Regions from separate parts of the Nesterenkonia sp. DZ6 genome, predicted to be linked through region 2. Evidence: predicted binding sites of a transcription regulator. Region 2 holds the regulator's gene; each other region holds the start of a gene.
What was found. The regulator HrcA, encoded in region 2, represses chaperone genes, less so after heat shock. The targets are predictions, from matches to a motif close to TTNGCACTCGNNNNNNNCGAGTGCNAA.

Region 1: the regulator HrcA is predicted to act here: its motif matches at 5,835-5,861, upstream of groES (co-chaperone GroES).
Region 3: the regulator HrcA is predicted to act here: its motif matches at 1,518-1,544, upstream of groL (chaperonin GroEL).

Annotation. Positions count from the first base shown of each region.
Region 1 covers NZ_JAJOYW010000002.1:318,490-325,475, reverse strand. Annotated here, with positions in the region: gene ligA (NAD-dependent DNA ligase LigA) at 1-1,453, opposite strand, end outside; gene LTH93_RS07130 (hypothetical protein) at 1,452-1,664, shown strand; gene LTH93_RS07125 (fructosamine kinase family protein) at 1,634-1,984, shown strand; gene LTH93_RS07120 (arsenate reductase/protein-tyrosine-phosphatase family protein) at 2,052-2,630, opposite strand; gene LTH93_RS07115 (CPBP family intramembrane glutamic endopeptidase) at 2,683-3,513, shown strand; gene groL (chaperonin GroEL) at 3,634-5,229, opposite strand; gene groES (co-chaperone GroES) at 5,303-5,599, opposite strand; gene guaB (IMP dehydrogenase) at 5,941-6,986, shown strand, end outside.
Region 2 covers NZ_JAJOYW010000001.1:286,581-293,566, reverse strand. Annotated here, with positions in the region: gene lepA (translation elongation factor 4) at 1-1,590, shown strand, start outside; gene hemW (radical SAM family heme chaperone HemW) at 1,594-2,880, shown strand; gene LTH93_RS01340 (DUF4870 domain-containing protein) at 2,940-3,371, opposite strand; gene LTH93_RS01335 (DUF3097 domain-containing protein) at 3,539-4,429, opposite strand; gene hrcA (heat-inducible transcriptional repressor HrcA) at 4,498-5,523, shown strand; gene dnaJ (molecular chaperone DnaJ) at 5,536-6,660, shown strand; gene LTH93_RS01320 (16S rRNA (uracil(1498)-N(3))-methyltransferase) at 6,677-6,986, shown strand, end outside.
Region 3 covers NZ_JAJOYW010000002.1:556,664-563,649, forward strand. Annotated here, with positions in the region: gene groL (chaperonin GroEL) at 1-1,323, opposite strand, end outside; gene LTH93_RS08285 (lipid II:glycine glycyltransferase FemX) at 1,673-2,872, shown strand; gene pcaC (4-carboxymuconolactone decarboxylase) at 2,892-3,278, opposite strand; gene LTH93_RS08295 (alpha/beta fold hydrolase) at 3,271-4,122, opposite strand; gene LTH93_RS08300 (lyase family protein) at 4,115-5,539, opposite strand; gene pcaG (protocatechuate 3,4-dioxygenase subunit alpha) at 5,563-6,144, opposite strand; gene pcaH (protocatechuate 3,4-dioxygenase subunit beta) at 6,147-6,944, opposite strand.

The sequences.
Region 1 (6,986 bases), on a different contig from region 2:
CCAGGGCGCCGCGGGAGCCGATGTGGATGACCCGTTCGCTGACCTGGGCGGGGCAGCTCTCGGCGTTGGGGCAGCGGTAGTCGACGTCGCCCTCCCTGGCCGGGGCGAGCTCGGTGCCGCAGATCGGGCAGTGGGTGGGGAAGCTGAACTCGACCAGCTCATCCTCTCGGTTCCTCCGGGCAGGCAGCACCGGGCCCACCACTTCGGGGATGACGTCTCCGGCCTTGCGGACAATCACGTCGTCGCCGATGAGCACTCCTTTGGCCTTGACCACGTCGCGGTTGTGCAGCGTGGCGCGGGAGACGACCGAACCGGCGACCTTCTTGGGCTCAAGGATGGCGAAGGGGGTGACCCGGCCCGTGCGCCCGACATGGACCATGATGTCCAGCAGCCGGGTGTGCACCTCCTCGGGCGGGTATTTGTACGCCGCGGCCCAGCGCGGCACCCGGGAGGTGTGTCCCAGGCTGCGCTGTGCGGCGAAGTCGTCGACCTTGATGACGACCCCGTCGATCTCGTGGACCAGCGCGTGGCGCTTGGCCTGGTGGTCGTCGAGGTAAGCCTCGATCTGTGAGTAGTCAGCGAGCAGCTGGGTGTAGGGGCTGACCGGCAGACCCCAGGCGGCGAGCTGCTCGTAGGCGGCGTGCTGGCTGCCAGGTTCGAAGCCGGTGCGCGCGCCGATGCCGTGGACGAACATCGACAGCGGCCGCTCGGCGGTCTTCGCGGGATCCTTCTGCCGCAGCGACCCGGCGGCGGCGTTGCGCGGGTTCGCCAGCGGGGCCTTGCCGGCCTCGGCGAGCCGCTCGTTGAAGGCATGGAACTCCGCGGTGGGGATGAAGATCTCCCCGCGGACCTCCAGCTCCTCGGGGTGATCCTCCCCGGCGAGCTCCGCGGGGATGTCTGCGATGGTGAGCACGTTATGCGTGACGTCCTCCCCGGTGGTGCCGTCGCCGCGGGTGGCGGCGCGGATGAGCCTGCCCTTGCGGTAGAGCAGGTTGATGGCCAGACCATCGATCTTGACCTCGACCAGCCACTTCACGGTCTCCTCCGGGCGCTGGACCGCCAACGCGGCGCTGGCGCGGTCATACCAGGTGCGCAGCTCGGAAGGTGTGAAGACGTCTTCGAGGGAATAGAGCCGCTGCAGGTGCTTCACCGGAGAAAAGGCCTCGGCCGCCTCGCCGCCGACCTCCTGGGTGGGGGAGTCCGCCGCGATGATCTCGGGGTGCTCGGCCTCGATCTGCTCCAGGCGTTCGAAGAGGACGTCGAACTCGGCGTCGGAGATGATCGGCTCGTTGTCCTGGTAGTAGGCGATCCGGTGCTTGCGCACCTGACCGACCAGCTCCACATACTCCTCGCGCAGCGCATGGGAGGGGACGGCCTCGGAGGCGTCAACGGCGGGGTTCTCGGTTGATTCGCTCACTCGGATGAGTCTAGTCCTGACTAGGTTGGGGCACATGGTCTTCATCAAACACGCTCCTGCAGATCACCCCCAGGCCACCATGGTGGAAGCCGCCGGGCTGCGCTGGCGCACCCAGGCCGCCGACGACGGCGGGGCGCCGGTGGTGCCGGTCCTCGCGGCCTCGCCCGGGGCGGGTTCGGGGGCAGGATCTGATGCCGGGTCCGGATCGGCTCCGGCGTGCTGGACGATGCCGAGCCGCCCGCGCTGATCCATGGGGACCTCTGGGCCGGGAACGTGTTCTGGACCCCTGCCGCGGCGGGGGAGGTGCAGGAGGTGCAGTCGGTGCTCATCGATCCGGCGGCCCATGCCGGGCACAGGGAGACCGACATCGCGCTGCTGCACCTCTTCGGGTTCCCGCAGCTGGGCGAAGTGGTCAGCGGCTATCAGTCGCAGCACCCGCTGCGCCAGGGATGGCAGGAGCGGATCCCGCTGCATCAGTTCCTCTGCCTGGCCGCGCACTGGCTGCTGTTCGGGGCTGGCTATCGCGGACCGACGCTGAGCGCCGCGGGAACGGTGCTGCGGCGCTGAGCGGCTGGGCCACGGCTCGTTGCCAGCGGCCAGTGGGTCAGCGGCCAGTGGGTCAGCGGCCAGTGGGTCAGCGCTGCAGGGCGTCGCGCAGCGCCTCGACGGGTCCCCGGACCTGGTCGAAGGACTCATCGAAGACCTCAGCGGGCATCATGTACGGGTCCACCACGTCGTCCTGTGCCGTGGGGGCCTGCGCGTGATCGCGCCGCCCGGCAACCAGCGGCACCAGAGCGGCGAGCTTCTCCGCCGCGGTCCCTGAGGCCGCCATAGCCTCGTCGAAGGTGGCCTCGTCCAGCGAATCCAGGAGTCGGACGAACTCGCGCAGGGTGAAGACCTTCTGGGCACTCTCGGGAACATCGGCGAGGATGTCGCGCACATGTCCGCGGGTGGCGGTGAGGACGAGATCGGCGCTGCGGATCATCTCGACGCTGAGCTGTTCGGCCTGGAAGTCTGCGGTGTCTGCCCCGTACTCGGCGAGCCGGTCCTTCATCTGGGCTTCCATGTCATCGCCCACGTGAGCGTGGGTGCCGGCCGAGCGGACCCCGATGCCGTCCTCGGCGGAGAAGACCTGGGCGAGCAGCCGATCCATGGCGGGGGAGCGGCAGATATTGCCGGTGCAGACGGCGAGCAGGGTGTAGGTCTCAGTCATAGCTTCCATCTGACCACACCCACCAGCGCCGGGCAGACCTAGACTCTTGATCGTGAAGCCAACGACGCCGGAGGTCTCCGGTCAGCAGCCAGCCAGCGCCACCGACCCTGCGCCCGCGACGGGAGCGCCGGTGCCGATGAGTCGTCGCTTCCTGGGTTGGGAGCTGGCGATCGTGCTGGGGCTCTCGCTGGGCCGCTCCGCGGTCTATGCGGTGCTGCAGCTGGCCGAGCGGCTGACCCTGGCGCCGCTGGCCGAGCAGAGCTCCACGGTGCAGACCTCTCGCTCCCGGGCGGAGTTCTTCGACCTCAGCTACCAGGTGCTGGACTCGCTGTTCGCGCTCTTCCCGGTGGTGCTGGTCTGCTATCTGTTCTTCCTGCAGGGGGTGAACCCGTTCCGGCGCTTCGGGCTGGATCTGCGCCGTCCCGGCCGGGACCTCGGCCTAGGGGTCGGACTGTTCCTGATCATCGGGCTGGGCACCCTGGTGGTCTACGGGGTGGGCCGGGCGGCAGGCATCACCACCGAGATCATTCCGGCCGACGTCGGAGAGCACTGGTGGACCACGCCGGTGCTGATCCTGGCGGCGCTGCGGCATTCGCTGTTGGAAGAGGTGATCATGATCGCCTACCTCTTCGACCGTGCTCGCCGGATCTGGCCTCGGGCGGGGATCTGGATGATCATCCTCGCCGCGGCCGCGCTGCGCGGGGCGTACCACCTCTATCAGGGCCTCGGCCCGGGCATCGGAAATCTCCTGATGGGGATCATCTTCGGCTGGCTCCACCACCGCTACGGCCGGGTCATGCCGCTGGTGATCGCACACCTGCTGCTCGACGTGGTGGCCTTCCTGGCGTTCCCGCTGGTGCTGCAGCTCGTCCAGCTCCAGTAGCGAGCCCGACCCGCAGCTGCCCCGACCCGCAGCCTCCGCGAACAGCAGCTGCCGCAGACGCAGGTGGGGCCCTGACCGCGAACGGTCAGGGCCCCACCTTGCGATGAGAGTCAGACGAGATCAGTGATCGTCGTCCTCGTCCTTCTTCTCGACCACGAGGGTCTCGGTGGTCAGCACCAGGGCCGCGATGGAGGCGGCGTTCTGCAGAGCAGAGCGCGTGACCTTCACCGGGTCGATGACGCCGTCGGCGATCAGGTCGCCGTAGACACCGGTCTTGGCGTTGAAGCCGTGGTTCGGCGCCATCTCAGAGACCTTGGAGGCGACGACGAAGCCGTCTTCTCCGGCGTTCTGAGCGATCCAGCGCAGCGGCTGGACCAGCGCGCGGCGGACGATGCCCACAGCAGCTGCGGCATCCCCGGAGAGCGCCTTCACGTCCTCGTCCTCGTCCAGCACGGAGAGGGCGTTGATCAGCGCAGTGCCGCCGCCGGCCACGATGCCCTCTTCGAGAGCCGCACGGGTGGAGGAGACGGCATCTTCGATGCGGTGCTTGCGCTCCTTGAGCTCCACCTCGGTGGCCGCGCCGACCTTGATGACGCCGATGCCGCCGGAGAGCTTCGCCAGACGCTCCTGGAGCTTCTCACGGTCCCACTCGGAGTCAGAGGCGTCGGCCTGGGCCTTGATGGTGGCCGCGCGAGCGTCCACATCTTCCTTGGACCCGGCGCCGTCGACGAGGGTGGTCGCGTCCTTGGTCACGGTCACCCGACGTGCGGTGCCCAGTGATTCCAGATCCACCTGATCGAGCTTCAGGCCCAGATCAGGAGAGATGACCTGTCCACCGGTGAGCACGGCGATGTCCTCGAGCATGGCCTTGCGGCGGTCCCCGAAGCCGGGGGCCTTGACCGCGACCACGTTGAGCGTGCCGCGCAGCTTGTTGACCACCAGGGTGGAGAGGGCCTCGCCCTCGACGTCCTCGGCGATGATGAACAGCGGGCGCTTGGCCTGCAGGACCTTCTCCAGCACCGGCAGGAACTCTGCCATGTTGGAGATCTTGCCCTGGTTGATCAGGATCAGCGGATCCTCGAGGATCGCTTCCTGGCGCTCGGGGTCGGTGACGAAGTGCGGGGACAGGTAGCCCTTGTCGAACTGCATGCCCTCGGTGATCTCCAGCTCGGTGGAGGTCGAGGACCCCTCTTCGATGGTGATCACACCGTCGGTGCCCACGGCGTCGAATGCACGCGCCAGGAGTTCACCGACCTCGTCGTTCTGCGCGGAGATCGCGGCCACGTTGGCGACCTGCTGGCCCTCGACCTCGCGAGCGTTCTCGCGGAGTCGGCGGGTCACGGCGGCGACCGAGGTCTCGATGCCGCGCTTGATCTCACTCGGTGCCGCGCCGGCGGCCACATTGCGCAGGCCTTCCTTGACCAGAGCCTGGGCGAGGACCGTTGCGGTGGTGGTGCCGTCGCCTGCGACGTCGTTGGTCTTGGTGGCGACTTCCTTGGCCAGCTGCACGCCAAGGTTCTCGTACGGGTCTTCGACCTCCACCTCACGGGCGATGGTGACGCCGTCGTTGGTGATGGTCGGTGCGCCCCAGGACTTGTCCAGGACTACATTGCGGCCTTTCGGGCCGAGCGTGACCTTGACCGTGTCTGCAAGCTTATCGATGCCGGCTTCCAGAGCGCGGCGTGCAGCATCACTGAATTCAAGCTGCTTTGCCATGGGTTACTGCTCCTTTGAGAGTGTGAGAATCGGATCGTGATGAGGTCTGTGAAGAGCCTTCAGCAATCCGTTCTTACTTCTCGATGATGGCGAGGACGTCGCGGGCGTTGAGCACGAGGTACTCGTCGCCGCTGACCTTGACCTCGGTGCCGCCGAACTTGGAGTAGATGACGACGTCGCCCTCGGAGACGTCAACCGGGATGCGCTTGCCCTTTTCGTCGAAGCGACCTGGGCCCACGGCGACGACCTTGCCCTCCTGGGGCTTCTCCTTGGCGGTGTCGGGGATGACCAGACCGGAAGCGGTGGTCTGCTCTGCTTCCAGGGGGCGAACAACGATGCGATCCTCGAGAGGCTTGATAGAGACTGACACGTCAGTACTCTCCTTTGCGTGGTGTGGATTCGGTTTATCAGCACAGGCCCGTGCAGAGCCTCCCGGTGCTTCCGGGGTGCTCGACGAGCCGAAATCTGTCGCACGCCTTGGGAGTGGCCAACCGTCGTCGCGGTGCCGGATGGTGCCCCGTCAGGCTGATATCCGCGGGTTGACGACCCGCGGACAAGCTGGCACCCGAGGGTCTCGAGTGCTAGGTGAAACTTTATAGACGGGCTTAGCACTCGGTCAAGCAGAGTGCTAAGCCTTTGGCTCCGGGCGGACGTGGACGGGACGTAGACTTGTCGCTGAGCCACCCGCTTTTGACCCCGAGAGGCACCACCGTGACTGAAACTCATCAGCAGACGAGCGCGGCCGGCGCTGCGGAGCATGATCCCTTCGGCTTCGTCGGACTGACCTACGACGACGTCCTGCTGCTCCCCGGCGCGACCGACGTGATCCCCTCCGAAGCGGATACCGCGACTCGCTTCTCCCGCAACATCGTGCTGCAGTCCCCGGTGGCCTCGGCCGCGATGGACACCGTCACCGAGGCGCCGATGGCCATCGCCATGGCGCGCCAGGGCGGCATCGGGATCCTGCACCGGAACCTCTCCATCGAGGACCAGGCCCGGCAGGTGGACAAGGTCAAGCGCTCCGAGTCCGGCATGATCAGCGATCCGGTGACGATCACCCCGGACGCGACCATCGCCGACCTCGATGAGCTCTGTGCCCACTTCCGGGTCTCCGGGCTGCCGGTGGTCGACGGCGAGTCCAAGCTGCTGGGCATCATCACCAACCGCGACACCCGGTTCATCCCGCGCGAGCAGTACCTGACCACCAAGGTCTACGAGAAGATGACCCCGCAGCCGCTGATCACCGCCCATGTGGGGATTCCCAACGAAGAGGTGCTGCGGATCTTCTCCGAGCACCGGGTCGAGAAGCTGCCGCTGGTCGATGACCACGGCGTGCTCCAGGGCCTGATCACGATCAAGGACTTCGACAAGGCCGACCGCTACCCGCAGGCCACCAAGGATGAGGAGGGCCGGCTGCGCGTCGGCGCGGCCGTGGGCTTCTTCGGCGAGGGCTTCGAGCGCGCCATGACCCTGATCGACGCCGGGGTCGACGCCCTGGTCGTGGACACCGCCAACGGCCACACCCGCGGCGTGCTGGACATGATCGCGCGGCTCAAGGCGGAACCGGCCGCGGCCGGCGTGGACGTCATCGGCGGCCAGGCGGCCACCCGCGAGGCGGCCCAGGCGATCATCGACGCCGGAGCCGACGCGGTCAAGGTCGGCGTCGGACCGGGCTCCATCTGCACCACGCGCATCGTCGCCGGCGTCGGGGTTCCCCAGATCACCGCCATCTACGAAGCCTCAAAGGCCGCCATCCC
Region 2 (6,986 bases):
GACTTCTCCTACGAGGTGTCCCGCTCCCTCGCCGCCTGCGAAGGCGCGCTGCTCCTGGTCGACGCCGCCCAGGGCATCGAGGCGCAGACCCTGGCCAACCTCTACCTGGCCATGGAGCACGACCTCAAGATCATCCCGGTGCTGAACAAGATCGACCTGCCCTCGGCCCAGCCGGAGAAGTACGCCGAGGAGATCGCCTACCTGATCGGCTGCGAGCCTGAGGACGTGCTGCGCGTCTCCGGCAAGACCGGCGACGGCGTCGAGGAGCTGCTGGACAAGATCGTCGCCGAGATCCCCGCCCCGCAGGGCGACGCCGACGCTCCGGCCCGCGCGATGATCTTCGACTCCGTCTATGACACCTACCGCGGCGTGGTCACCTTCGTGCGCGTGGTCGACGGCAAGCTCTCGCACCGCGAGAAGATCAAGATGATGTCCACCGGCGCCACCCACGAGCTGCTCGAGATCGGGGTCTCCTCCCCGGAGCCCGAGGCCACCAAGGGTCTCGGCGTCGGCGAGGTCGGCTACCTGATCACCGGTGTGAAGGACGTCCGCCTCTCCAAGGTCGGTGACACCGTCACCGCCCAGAACCGGCCCGCCGCGGAGATCATCGGCGGCTACGACGACCCCAGCCCGATGGTCTTCTCCGGGCTCTTCCCGCTTGACGGCTCCGACTTCCCGGTGCTGCGCGAGGCCCTGGAGAAGCTGCAGCTCAACGATGCCGCACTGAACTTCGAGCCGGAGACCTCCACCGCGCTGGGCTTCGGCTTCCGCGTGGGCTTCCTGGGCCTGCTCCACCTGGAGATCACCCGGGAACGGCTCGAGACCGAGTACAACCTGGATCTGATCTCCACCGCTCCCAACGTGGTCTACGAGGTCACCGCCGAGGACGGCGAGATCCATCGGGTGACCAACCCCTCGGAGTTCCCCGAGGGCAAGGTCAGCGAGATCCGCGAACCGATCGTGGACGCCACGGTCATCGTCCCCGCCGAGTTCATCGGCCCGGTCATGGAGCTCTGCCAGTCCCGGCGCGGCACCATGGAAGGCATGGACTACCTCTCCGCCGAACGCGTGGAGATCCGCTACAAGATGCCGCTGGCCGAGATCGTCTTCGACTTCTTCGACCAGCTGAAGTCCCGCACCAAGGGCTACGCCTCGCTGAACTGGCAGGGCACCGGTCAGCAGGCCGCCGACCTGGTCAAGGTCGACATCCTGCTCCAGGGTGATCAGGTCGACGCGTTCTCCGCGATCACCCACCGCGACTCCGCCTACGCCTACGGGGTCAAGATGGCCTCCCGGCTGAAGGACCTGATCCCGCGCCAGCAGTTCGAGGTCCCGATCCAGGCCGCCATCGGCTCGCGGATCATCGCCCGCGAGAACATCCGCGCGATCCGCAAGGACGTGCTCTCCAAGTGCTACGGCGGCGACATCAGCCGCAAGCGCAAGCTGCTGGAGAAGCAGAAGGAGGGCAAGAAGCGGATGAAGATGGTCGGCACCGTGGAGGTGCCGCAGGAGGCCTTCATCGCCGCGCTGTCCTCGGACGAGGACGCCGGCAAGGACAAGGCCGGCAAAGAGAAGGCCGGGAAGAAGTAGGCGTTGCCCTCCACCCTTCCCCTCGGCGACCCGGTCCCCGCCGACGGCGGCTTTCCCGCCGCCGTGCAGCGGGCCCTGCCCGCCCGTGCCGAGGTGCCCCTCGGCCTCTACGTGCACATCCCGTTCTGCAGCGTGCGCTGCGGCTACTGCGACTTCAACACCTACACCGCCGAGGACCTCGGCCCCGGCGCCTCCCAGGTGTCCTACCCGGACACGCTGATCTCCGAGCTGGTCTTCGCCCGCTCAGTGCTCGACGCCATGGGTGCCCCGGAGCGCCCGTTCTCCACGGTGTTCTTCGGCGGCGGCACCCCGACGCTGCTGCCGCCCGAGGAGCTCGCCCGGATCCTCACCCGGGCCCGTGAGCTCTTTGGCTTCCGTCCGGACGCCGAGATCACCACCGAGGCCAATCCCGACACCATCACCGCTGCCACCGCGCAGGTCCTCGCCGAGGCCGGGTTCACCCGGCTGAGCCTGGGCATGCAGTCCGCCGTGCCGGAGGTGCTCCGCACCCTGGACCGCACCCATGACCCGGCCAACGTGGAGCGCGCGGTCCAAGCCGCCCGCACCGCCGGCCTGCAGGTCAGCCTGGATCTGATCTCCGGCACGCCGGGGGAGAGCCTCGAAGACTGGCGCACCAGCCTGGACCACGCGGTCGCGCTGCGGCCGGACCACATCTCGGCCTATTCGCTGATCATCGAAGAGGGCACGGCGATGGCCGCCAAGATCAAGCGCGGCGTGCTGCCCGACATCGACCCCGATGATCAGGCAGACAAGTACCTGCTCACCGATCAGGTGCTCGGCGCCGCCGGGATGAGCTGGTACGAGGTCTCCAACTTCTCCACCAGTGCCGCGACCCGCTCGGAGCACAACCTGAACTACTGGGTGGACTCCGACTGGTGGGGCGCCGGGCCTGGCGCACACTCCCATGTGGCCGGACTGCGCTGGTGGAACGTGAAGCACCCCGCGGCCTATGCACAGCGGCTCTCCAGCGGCACCACCCCGGGCCACGGCCGGGAGCTGCTGGCGGATCAGGACAAGACCCTGGAGCACCTGATGCTGCGGGTGCGTCTGGCCGACGGGCTCGACGTCGCCGGGTACAACGCGCTGCCGGAGCTGCGCCGCAGCCAGGGCGAGAAGATCTCGCGGAAGAGCCTGCAGTCACTGGTGCATGACGGGCTGATCGACGACGACGCCGCGGAGCCCAGCACCGCTCATCCGCAGGGCCGAGCGGTGCTCACCCTGCGCGGACGGCTGCTGGCCGATGCCGTGACCCGCCGACTGGCGCCCTGACCGAAGGCCGGGTGCTCGGTTGAGCAGGCGGCGATGCCCAGCGGATCAGCTGAGGATTCTCAGTGGATCAGGCGAAGGTTCAAGGGGTACCGGTAGGGGCGGCCCTTGTTGCACTGGATGCCGGCCACGAGCCCAGAGATGGTCATCGTGACCCAGATCAGCACCGCGAGGAGGCCGAAGACCCAACCGATGGCCGGGATCAGGGCAAGGATGTAGCAGGCCAGCATCACTGCGGTCAGCGGAAGCGTGAAGTTCAGCGCCTCTTTGGACTCCTGGGCGGTGAACGGGCCGCGGTCGCGGTAGACCAGATACACCGCGAGGGCGGGGAAGCAGCCGATGAGCGCGCCGAAGTGCGACAACGTGGCCCAGCGTCGATCCTCTGCCGGGGTCAGCGCCGCGGCGGCAGCGGAGGAACCCTTCAGGCGTGCAGAAGAATCCGTTCGAGCATCCTGCCCCGACCGGTCACCCTGGGGTTTCTGATTATGCTCCACTGCACCTCCGTGTCTGCGATGCCACCCTTGCGGCACCTGGCCGTTCCCGATTCGAATTCTACCCAATCGCCCTGGACATCGACTGGCCGACGGAGGCGTGTCGGAGTCCGGATTCTGCGCGCTGCGCCTGTGTGCCCGGACCCGGTGGTCTCGCTCGGTTCCTAAGTTCAGTGCTCCACCGTGACGAAGTCGATCAGCTCCTCCACCCGACCGAGCAGCGAGGGCTCGAGATCCGCGTAGCTGCTGACCTGGCCGAGGATCCGTTTCCACCCGTGCGCGATGTCACGCTGGTTCGCATGCGGCCAGCCCAGCGCCTGCAGCGTGCCGACCTTGATGTCCTGACTGCGCGGGATGTCCGGCCAGCGCTTCAGCCCGAAGAGATGCGGCTTCACGGCCTGCCAGACATCCACATAGGGATGGCCCAGGACAGCGATGTTGCCCTGTGCGCCGCGCTGCTGCATGACCTCGCGGGCGATGCGCGACTCCTTGGAGCCGGGGACCAGGTGATCCAGCAGCACTCCGACCCGACGCCGGGGTCCCGGCCCGAACGCGCGGATCGCGCCGAGCAGGTCATCGGCGCCGTGCAGAGGCTCCACGACGATGCCTTCGATCCGCAGGTCCTCGCCCCAGACCTTCTCCACCAGCTCGGCGTCGTGGGTGCCCTCGACCCAGATCCGTGAGGCCCGGGCGACCCGCGCCGGCGCGTTCGCCACCGCCACCGAACCCGAGGCGGTGCGGGTGGGCTTCGCCGCGGCGGCCCGCGGGGTGGGGGGAGTCAGCTCCACCGGCTGGCCCTCATACAGGAAGCCGTGGCCCAGCGGGAAGGAGCGGACCTTGCCGCGCCGGTCCTCGAGACTCACCACATGGACACCGCCGGAGGCCTCCACCGAGATGATGGCGCCGACCCAGCCGGACTCCACCTCCTCGATCACGGCGCCGTAGTCGGCGGGCATCGCGGAGACCTTGCGGAGCTGGCTCTGACGGAGCCGGGAGAGGTCCTGGGCACCCCAGTTCGGGGTGGAGGAGGGACGCCAGTCGGGGAAGTGCGGAGCGCTCATGATCACCCATTGTAGAATTGGCACTTGTACTCGAAGAGTGCCAGAAGTTCAGGAGGCGCCAAGCTTACATGTCAGACACCCGTCGTCTGCAGGTTCTGCGTGCCATCGTGGAGGACTACGTCCAGACCCGGGAGCCGGTCGGATCCCGGGCCCTGGTGGAGCGCCATGACCTGGAGGTCTCGCCCGCCACGATCCGCAACGATATGGCCCACCTCGAGGAGGAGGGTCTGATCGCCGCCCCGCACACCTCTGCCGGGCGGATCCCCACCGACCTCGGCTACCGACGCTTCGTGGACAAGATCACCGAGGTCCGTCCGCTCTCGGCCGCCGAGCGGCGCGCCATGGACACCCTGCTCGAGACCGCCGATGACCACGACGCGATGCTCGAGCACACCGTGCGGCTGCTCGCGATGCTCACCAACCAGGTCGCCGTGATCCAGCATCCGCAGCGCTCCACCGCGAAGATCCGACATATCGACATCGTCTCGATGTCCTCGCACAAGGCGCTGGCCATCGTGATCCTCTCCTCCGGGAAGGTCGAGCAGCGCATGGTCACCCTCGCCGACGCGATCGGCGACGACTCGCTGCACCGGATCGCCCAGGTGCTCTCCACCGAACTGCATCAGCGCTCCATCTCTGCCCTGCCGCTGCCCACCGACACCCTGATCAGCCGGGTGGAGCCGGTGCTGCGGCCGTCCATGGCGATCATCGCCCAGGCGGTGGAGACGATCCTCGAGTCTTCCCGCGTGGATCGCATCATCATGGCCGGGACTGCTAACCTCGCCAGGTCGGGCCGCGACCTCGGTCCCTCCATCGGTCCCATTCTTGAGGCGCTCGAGGAACAAGTAGTGCTGCTTCGACTGTTGACAGAGATGGAGCAGGACCGACGCGGTCTCTCCATCCGCATCGGTCACGAGACCAGTCATGATTCGCTGATCGAGACCGCTGTCGTCGCAGCAGAGTATGGCTCCCAGGCGGGAGCCGAAGGTGCCAAGCTCGGCGTCGTCGGTCCGACCCGCATGGATTACGGCTCCACCATGTCCGCGGTGCGCGCAATGGCGCGCTACCTGTCCCGAATTCTCTCCGAAGGGTGAACGTCCTTGAAGATGACGACTGACTATTACGAAGCGCTCGGCGTCAGCCGCTCGGCGTCCACCGAAGAGATCAAGAAGGCCTACCGCAAACAGGCCCGCAAGCTTCACCCCGATGTGAACCCCTCCGAGGATGCCGCCGAGCAGTTCAAGGCGCTCGGCCGCGCCTACGAGGTGCTCTCCGACCCGCAGAAGCGGCAGAACTACGACGCCACCGGCGATGAGAACGGCCGCTCCGGATTCCCCGGCGGCGGAGCAGGCGGCGCCGGCTTCGGCGGCTTCGGCGACATCTTCGAGACCTTCTTCGGCGGGGGAGGCGGAGGCCCCGCCTCACGCACCCGCCGTGGCCAGGATTCGCTGATCCGGGTCCGCATCGACCTGCGCGACGCCGTGTTCGGCACCACCAAGGAGGTGGAGCTGGAGACCGCCGTGACCTGCACGGTCTGCGACGGCTCCTGCACCCGCAAGGGCACCTCGCCCACCACCTGCCCTGACTGTCACGGCCAGGGCCAGGTCCAGCGGCCGATGCGCTCGATCCTGGGCACCGTCATCCAGACCCAGACCTGCGCCCGCTGCGCCGGCTTCGGCAACATCATCGAGGACCCCTGCCAGGAGTGCGACGGCCAGGGTCGGGTGCGCGAGCGCAAGTCCCTGAAGGTCAAGGTCCCGGCAGGCGTGGACCGGGGCAACCGGATCCACCTGGCCGGCGAGGGCGAGGCCGGACTGGCCGGCGGCCCCTCCGGAGACCTGTTCATCGAGGTCGAGGTCAAGCAGCACGAGGTCTTCACCCGCCGCGGCAACGACCTGCACGCCACGGTCTCGATCCCGATGACCGCGGCCGCCCTGGGCACCACGGTCGACCTGGACACCTTCGACGGCGCCGAGGAGCTCACCGTGAAGCCGGGCACCCAGTCCGGTGAGGTGCTCACGCTCAAGGAGCGCGGGGTGACCCACCTGCGCGGCGGCGGTCGCGGCGCGCTGAAGGTGCACCTGAAGGTCGAGACCCCCACCAAGGTCTCCGACCGCGAGGCCCAGCTGCTGCGCGAACTCGCCCTCGAGCGCGGTGAGGAGCGCGGGGAGTCCACCACCGAACACCGTGGCGTCTTCGCCAAGCTTCGCGAACGCTGGGACGCGCTCTAGAGATGCGCGATCTGAGATGACGGCACCGCTGTTCCACCTCGACCCGGGTGCGCTGGACGACGCGGCCGTGGCCGAGGTGGTCACGCTCACCGGCGCGGAGGGCCACCATGCCGCCACCGTGATGCGGCTGCAGCCCGGCGAGCCGGTGCTGCTCTCCGACACGGTGGGGCGGCGCGCCGAAGGCCGCGTCCGCTCCGCCGGAGGCGGGCAGCTCGAGGTGGAGATCCTCGCCGTGATCGAGGAGCCGGTGCCGCTGCCCCGGCTGGTGCTGGTCCAGGCGCTTGCCAAGGACCGCCGCGACCTGCAGGGCGTGGAGTCCGCCACCG
Region 3 (6,986 bases), on a different contig from region 2:
CACGATGTTCGCGCCGGTGGCCTCGTCTCCGCTGAGCTGCAGGGTCGCGAAGGCGCGGGCGCCGGCCTGGATCAGGGCCACGCCGCCGCCGGCGACGATTCCCTCATCCACAGCGGCCTTGGCGTTGCGCACGGCATCTTCGATGCGGTGCTTGCGCTCCTTGAGCTCGACCTCGGTGGCGGCACCGGCCTTGATGACTGCCACGCCTCCGGCGAGCTTGGCAAGACGCTCCTGGAGCTTCTCGCGATCGTAGTCCGAGTCGGAGTTCTCGATCTCGGCCTTGATCTGGGCCACGCGGCCCGAGATCTCGTCGGCTTCGCCGGCACCTTCGACGATGGTGGTCTCGTCCTTGGTGACGACGACCTTGCGAGCGGTGCCGAGCAGCTCCAGAGTGGTGTTCTCCAGCTTCAGGCCGACCTCTTCGGCGATGACCTGACCACCGGTGAGGATGGCGATGTCGGCCAGCATGGCCTTGCGACGGTCACCGAAGCCGGGGGCCTTGACGGCCACTGACTTGAAGGTGCCCTTGAGCTTGTTGACCACCAGTGCGGCCAGCGCCTCACCCTCGACGTCCTCTGCGATGACCAGCAGCGGCTTGCCGGACTGCATGACCTGCTCGAGGACGCCGATGATGTCCTTGACCGAGGAGATCTTGGAGTTGGCGATCAGGATATAGGGGTCCTCCAGGACTGCTTCCTGGCGCTCGGCGTCGGTGACGAAGTAGCCGGAGAGGTAGCCCTTGTCGAAGCGCATGCCCTCGGTGAGCTCGAGCTCGAGACCGAAGGTGTTGGACTCCTCGACGGTGATGACGCCTTCCTTGCCGACCTTGTCCAGCGCCTGAGCGATCAGGGCGCCGATCTGGGTATCACCGGCGGAGATGGAGGCGGTGGCAGCGATCTGCTCCGTGGTCTCGATCTCCTTGGCGGACTTGAACAGCTCGGCGGTGACGGATTCCACGGCGAGGTCGATGCCGCGCTTGAGCGCCATCGGATCGGCGCCGGCTGCGACGTTGCGCAGGCCTTCCTTGACCAGGGCCTGGGCGAGGACGGTGGCGGTGGTGGTGCCGTCGCCAGCGACGTCGTCGGTCTTCTTGGCGACCTCCTTGACCAGCTCGGCGCCGATCTTCTCGTAGGGGTCGTCAAGGGTGATCTCTTTGGCGATGGAGACACCGTCGTTGGTGATCGTGGGTGCACCCCAGGACTTCTCCAGCACGACGTTGCGGCCGCGGGGACCCAAGGTGACCTTGACGGCATCGGCGAGGACGTTCAGTCCGCGCTCGAGGCCGCGGCGGGCCTCTTCATCGAATGCAATAGTCTTTGCCATAGTGGCGTGTCCTTCCTGGACTCGGCTTGTCTCAAGCCGTGGTGTGTGACTGTCAGACGTGTTCGCGTCTGCTGGGTCGAACCATTCCAGGTGCCCGCGACGGACGGCCGTCCCCGCGTCACCGGGAACATCTATATGGCCTCACCTGCTCAGGTTCCTCTAGCAGTCTCGACACGAGAGTGCTAAACCAATTTTTAGCACTCTCCCCTACCGAGTGCAAACCTCTGCGCCGATGGCAGATTGTGCCGCCGCTCTCGCGCAGGAGGGCCGGGCTGGGACGGCGGAGCGGAACTGCCCCTGAACCTGATCTCCCAGCCGCACAGGAACCAGACGGTACCCTTGAGGCGTGATGGAGCATAGAGATTCAGGCGTTGCCGCCGTGTACGAGGTCCGCCCGATCAGCGCAGAGGAGCACACCAGCTTCCTGGCCGACCAGAAGACCGCATCGTTCCTGCAGAACCCGCGCTGGCCCGCGGTGAAGAAGGAGTGGCGGGCCCAGAGCCTCGGAGTCTTCGACGCCAGCGCCGGAGCCGAATCCGCCCCGGTGGCCGCCACGCTGGTGCTCTTCCGTCGGCTCCCGATCCCCGCGGCGGTGCCGCTGCTCGGGAACAAGACGCTCGCCTATCTGGCCGAGGGCCCGGTGCTGGACCCGGCCGCTGATCTGGAGCAGCTGCTCCCGCCGCTGCTCGCCCATCTCAAGGCCTCCGGCGCATTCCTGATCCGCATGGGCCTGCCCTCGGTGCTGCGCCGGTGGGAGGCCAAGGAGGTCCGCCGCGCGCTGGCCGCCGGCGAGAACACCAGCATTGAAGAACTCGACCCGCTCGAGGTCGATCCGGCCGGCGCCGCCCAGGCCGCCCAGTGGCAGCAGCAGCTGCGCGCACTGGGCTTCAAGGCCCCCGCCCCGAGCACCGACTTCGAGGCCGGGCAGCCCCAGTTCCAGGCCCGCATTCCACTCACCGACGAGACCGGCGCCACCCTGCCCATCGATGGCGTGCTGGCCCGCATGGATCAGTCCTCCCGCCGGCAGACCAAGAAGTCCACCCGCTCCGAGCTGAGCGTCAGCGTCGGCGACGAGTCAGACCTCCCGGCCTGGCACGCGCTCTACGCGGAGACCGCCGACCGTGATGACTTCACCGGCCGGCCGCTCTCCTACTTCCAGGACATGTACCGCGAGCTCAATGCCTCGCCGCTGAGCGAGTGCACCCTCTACCTGGCGCATCTTGAGGATCAGCTCCTGGCCGCGGCGATCTACGTCCGGCAGGGAGAGTTCGCCTGGTACGTCTACGGCGCCTCCTCCTCCGAGGAGCGCAAGCGCTACGCCCCGCGCGCGCTGCAGCTGCGCCAGATCGAAGACTCGCTGGCCGCAGGCTGCCAGTGGTTCGACCTCGGCGGGCTCAGCCCCTCGCTGGACCCTGAGTACCCGCTGGCCGGGCTCACCCGGTTCAAGACGACCATGGGCGCCGATGTGGTCCAGACGCTCGGCGAATGGGACTACCCGGTCAATCCGCTGCTGGCCAAAGCGTTCAACCTGTACATGTCGCGCCGCTGAGCGGGACCGCTGCGGGCGATCAGGCGCCGCTGGTGCGTTCTTCCTCCAGGACTCGGTGCCCGATGCTGAACGCGGTGTTCGCCGCGGGCACCGAGCAGTAGATGGCGCACTGCAGGAACACCTCTTTGATCTGATCCTCGGTGAGCCCGTTGCGCAGCGCCGCGCGGATGTGCATCTCCAGCTCTTCCCAGTAGCCGCCGGCGATCAGCGCGGTGAGGGTGATCACCGATCGGGTGGGCCGGTCCAGTCCGGGGCGGGTCCAGATCGATCCCCAGGCGTAGTTGGTGATCAGTTCCTGGAAGTCCTCGGTGAAGGTGTCCTTGCGGGCCTCGGCGCGGTCCACGTGGGCGTCGGAGAGCACCTCCCGGCGCACCTTCATTCCCTCCTGGTAGCTGGAATCAGTCATCGAGGAACTCCTTGAGCAGTCGGGCGGTGGCTTCGGGCGCTTCGGCTGGGGCCTGGTGAGCGACGCCGTCGAGCACTGCGGTCCTCGTGTGCGGGGCCGCGGCGAGGTCCCGGACCGCCGAGGGTGGGCAGACCGGGTCCTGTTCCCCGCTGATCACCAGCAGCGGGCGGGCGACGCCGGAGAGCTCGGCGGTGAGGTCGTAGCGGCCAAGGGCGCGACAGGCCTGGGCATAGGAGTGTCGATCGGCGTGCTGCAGCGAGCTCAGCAGTCCGGTGACCACGGCCGGATGCCGGGCCATGAACCCCGGGGCGAACCAGCGCTGGGCCGAGCCTTCGACCATGGTGGGGGTTCCGGCCTGCGCGACGAGCTCGGCGCGTTCGCTCCACATCTGCGGGTCACCGATCTTCGCGGCCGTGCACAGGGCTGCCAGCCGGGTGAACCGCGTCTGCGGGCGCAGCGCCAGGGTCAGGCTGACGGTGCCGGCGATGGACACCCCGGCGGCGTAGACCGGAAGATCCGCAGGCATCCCGTGGGACCTGGCGAGCTCAGCGACCAGGTGCTCCACGGCGTCGGCGAGGTCGGTGATCTCGAAGGGCTCGGGATGGGGCTGCGCGTCGCCGTGGCCCGGCAGGTCCCAGCCGATGACGGTGAAGGCCTCCTGGAGATGCGGCACAGCACCCTCCCAGAGGACGGCGACGCTGGTCCCCAGGGAAGGCCCCAGCACCAGCACCGGGCGGGTCCCGGCGGCGAGATCCTGCACGGATCCGGAGAGCAGCTGCGGGGTGAGAGTCAGTGCGGTCCCTGACTCAGACGCCGTCGGCTCAGACACAGTTGGCTCAGGCATGGTCGGTGGGTCCTTCCGGCTGCGCGGCAGTCTGGTTGAAGTCCTGCTGGTTGAAGTCCTGCTGGTTGAACTCATCGACGGCGGCATCGATGAACTCTTGGGCCCGACCCAGGTACCGGTGCGGGTCGAGCAGCCGATCGAGATCCGCTGGAGCGATCGAATCACCGAGATGCTCCTCCAGCAGGCCGCGCAGGCCGACGCGCTCGACGGCGCTGCGCCGCACCACATCCTGCAGCGCCTGCCTGCCCCCGGGGAAGGAGCTGCCCAGGCGCGCCATGAGCCGCTCGCTCAGCACGGCGTCGCCGCTGAGTCGCAGATTCACCGCCATGGCCCCGGGGTCCACCACGAGGCCCTCGAACAGCTCGGCGGCGCGGGTGGCGGCACCGCCGCTGAGCCGGGCCAGCTCGACCAGGCTCGGCCATTCGGCATGCCAGCCGCCCGCCGGGCGTTCATCCTCTGCCGTGGCCGCGGCCAGGTAGAGCGTGCTCAGCTGCCCCGGACCAGCCAGGGCCGCCGAGCGGATCAGGGTGGAGAGCACCGGGTTCTGCTTCTGCGGCATCGCCGAGGAGCCGCCGCGGCCAGGCACCGTGGGTTCGCGCAGCTCGGCGACCTCAGGACGCTGCAGGGTGAGCACATCTCCCGCGGCCTTTCCCAGCGTCGCGAGCAGGCCGGCGAGCGCTGCGGCGAGCTCAAGGATCATCTGACGCTGGGTGTGCCAAGGTCGCGGCATCGCACGCAGTCCCAGGCGGGCCGCAAGATCGGTGGTCAGCGCGGCGGCTCGCTGCGGCCCGAGTGAGTCACTGAGCGAGGCCTGGGTGCCCACGGCTCCGCCCCACTGCAGCGGCAGCTTCGCCGCGGCCAGCTCCAGCCGCTGGATCGCCTGGGTCAGCCCATCGAGCCAGCCGGCGCAGCGCAGCCCGAACGTGGTCGGCAGCGCGTGCTGGGTCAGCGAGCGGGCCACGCAGACGGAGTTCCGGTGTTCTTGGCTGAGCCTGCTCAGCGCTGTTCCTGCCCGGCGCGCGTCGCTCAAGAGAGCCGCAACGGACTCGCGGCACAGCAGCATCAGCGCCGTGTCGAGGATGTCCTGGCTGGTGGCTCCCCGGTGCAGCGCAGCATCGGATTCACCGGCCTCGACCAGGGCGCGGCGCACGGCGGCCAGCATCGGGATCACCGGGTTCCCGCCGCCGGGACTCTGCGACGCGATCTCCTCGACGCTGAGGCCGGCCCGCGCGGGGTCCTCGCTGATCGCCACGATGGCCGCGGCACTGGCGGCAGGGGCCTCGCCGGCATCGGCGAGCGCCTGGGCCCAGGACGCTTCGACGCGCAGCATCGCCCGCAGGATGGACTCCTCGGACATCAGCTGCGCCGTCGCGGTGCCTGCCCACACCGGGCTGAGGATTCCGTAGGGTCCGGTCATGGCTGGCGGCACGCTCCTGTCGATCACTCCACCGGGCCGGTGAACTGCGGGGTGTTGGGGTAGGTCAGGAACACGGTCTCGTCTGCGCCCTGAAGGTGGATGTCGAAGCGCAGGCTGCCATCGGACTCCCGGGCGGCCATCAAGGTGTGGCGGCGATCCTCAGACACCGAGCTCAGTAGCGCGTCCTGCTCGAGGGCGGCGGCGTCGGCGGGCAGATAGGCCCGGGTGAAGAGCCGATCCATGAGCCCGCGAGCGAAGATCGTGACCAGGACATAGGGTGCGACGCCGGCGCCGGTGCTGCCCGGTTCCACCGTCGTGAAGGAGTAATGGCCCACGCCGTCGACGGCGGCGCGGCCCCACCCGGTGAAGGTGTAGCCGTCGCGGTGCAGAGACCCTGGCTGCCGCGAGATCGCCCCGTGCTCATCCGGCTGCCAGATCTCCAGGAGCGCATCGGGCACGGGCACGCCGTCGCCGTCGTAGACCGTCCCGTGCAGCCGCACGGCTCCCGGGTGCGAGCGGTCGACGAGTGCCTCCCCGCCTGGATAGGGCAGCGCGAAGCCGAAGAAGGGTCCGACGGTCTGGGCGGGGGTGGGGGTGAGTTTCATGTTCAGTGCTCCTCCTCCTGCTCGGCCCAGGTGCGGTTGCTTCCGGAAAGGACGATGTCCCAACGGTAACCGGTGTTCCATTCATGCTGGGAGACCGAGTGGTCGTAGGTGGCGACCAGGCGATCGCGGGCGGCCTGGTCGGTGATGGACTGGTAGATCGGGTCCAGATCGAAGATCGGGTCCCCGGGGAAGTACATCTGGGTCACGATGCGCTGGGTGAAGTCGGTGCCGAAGAGCGAGAAGTGGATATGGGCCGAGCGCCAGGCGTTGTGGTGGTTCTTCCATGGATAGGGCGCAGGTTTGATCGTGGTGAAGCTGTATTCCCCATGGGGGCCGGTCAGCGTGCGCCCGACACCGGTGAAGTTGGGATCCAGCGGGGCGGGGTGCTGGTCGCGCTTGTGCATATAGCGCCCGGCGGCGTTGGCCTGCCACATCTCCACGAGCTGGCCGGCGACGGCGCGGCCCTCACCGTCGAGGACCCGGCCGGTCACGATGATCCGTTCACCGATGGGCTCGCCGTTGTGCGCGATGGTCAGGTCCGCCTCCAGCGGGGAGACGTCGCGATGGCCGAAGGCCGGGCTGTAGAGCTCGATGTCTTCGGGGTCCGCGTGATGCAGGGACTTCGTCGGGTGCCGCAGCAGCGAGCTGCGGTAGGGCGGGAAGTTCAGCCGGGCGTTGGTCTCCACCTGAGCGCCGGCGTCGCGCTGGGCTCGATATTCGCCGTGGATGGCGGCGATCTCCGCGTCGATCTCCGCCTGGGAGACTGCGGCGGCGTCCGGGTCTGTGTTCTTCTCGGCCATCGGGCTCTCGCTCCTTGAAGGGGATCAGCGGCGTACGTCGCC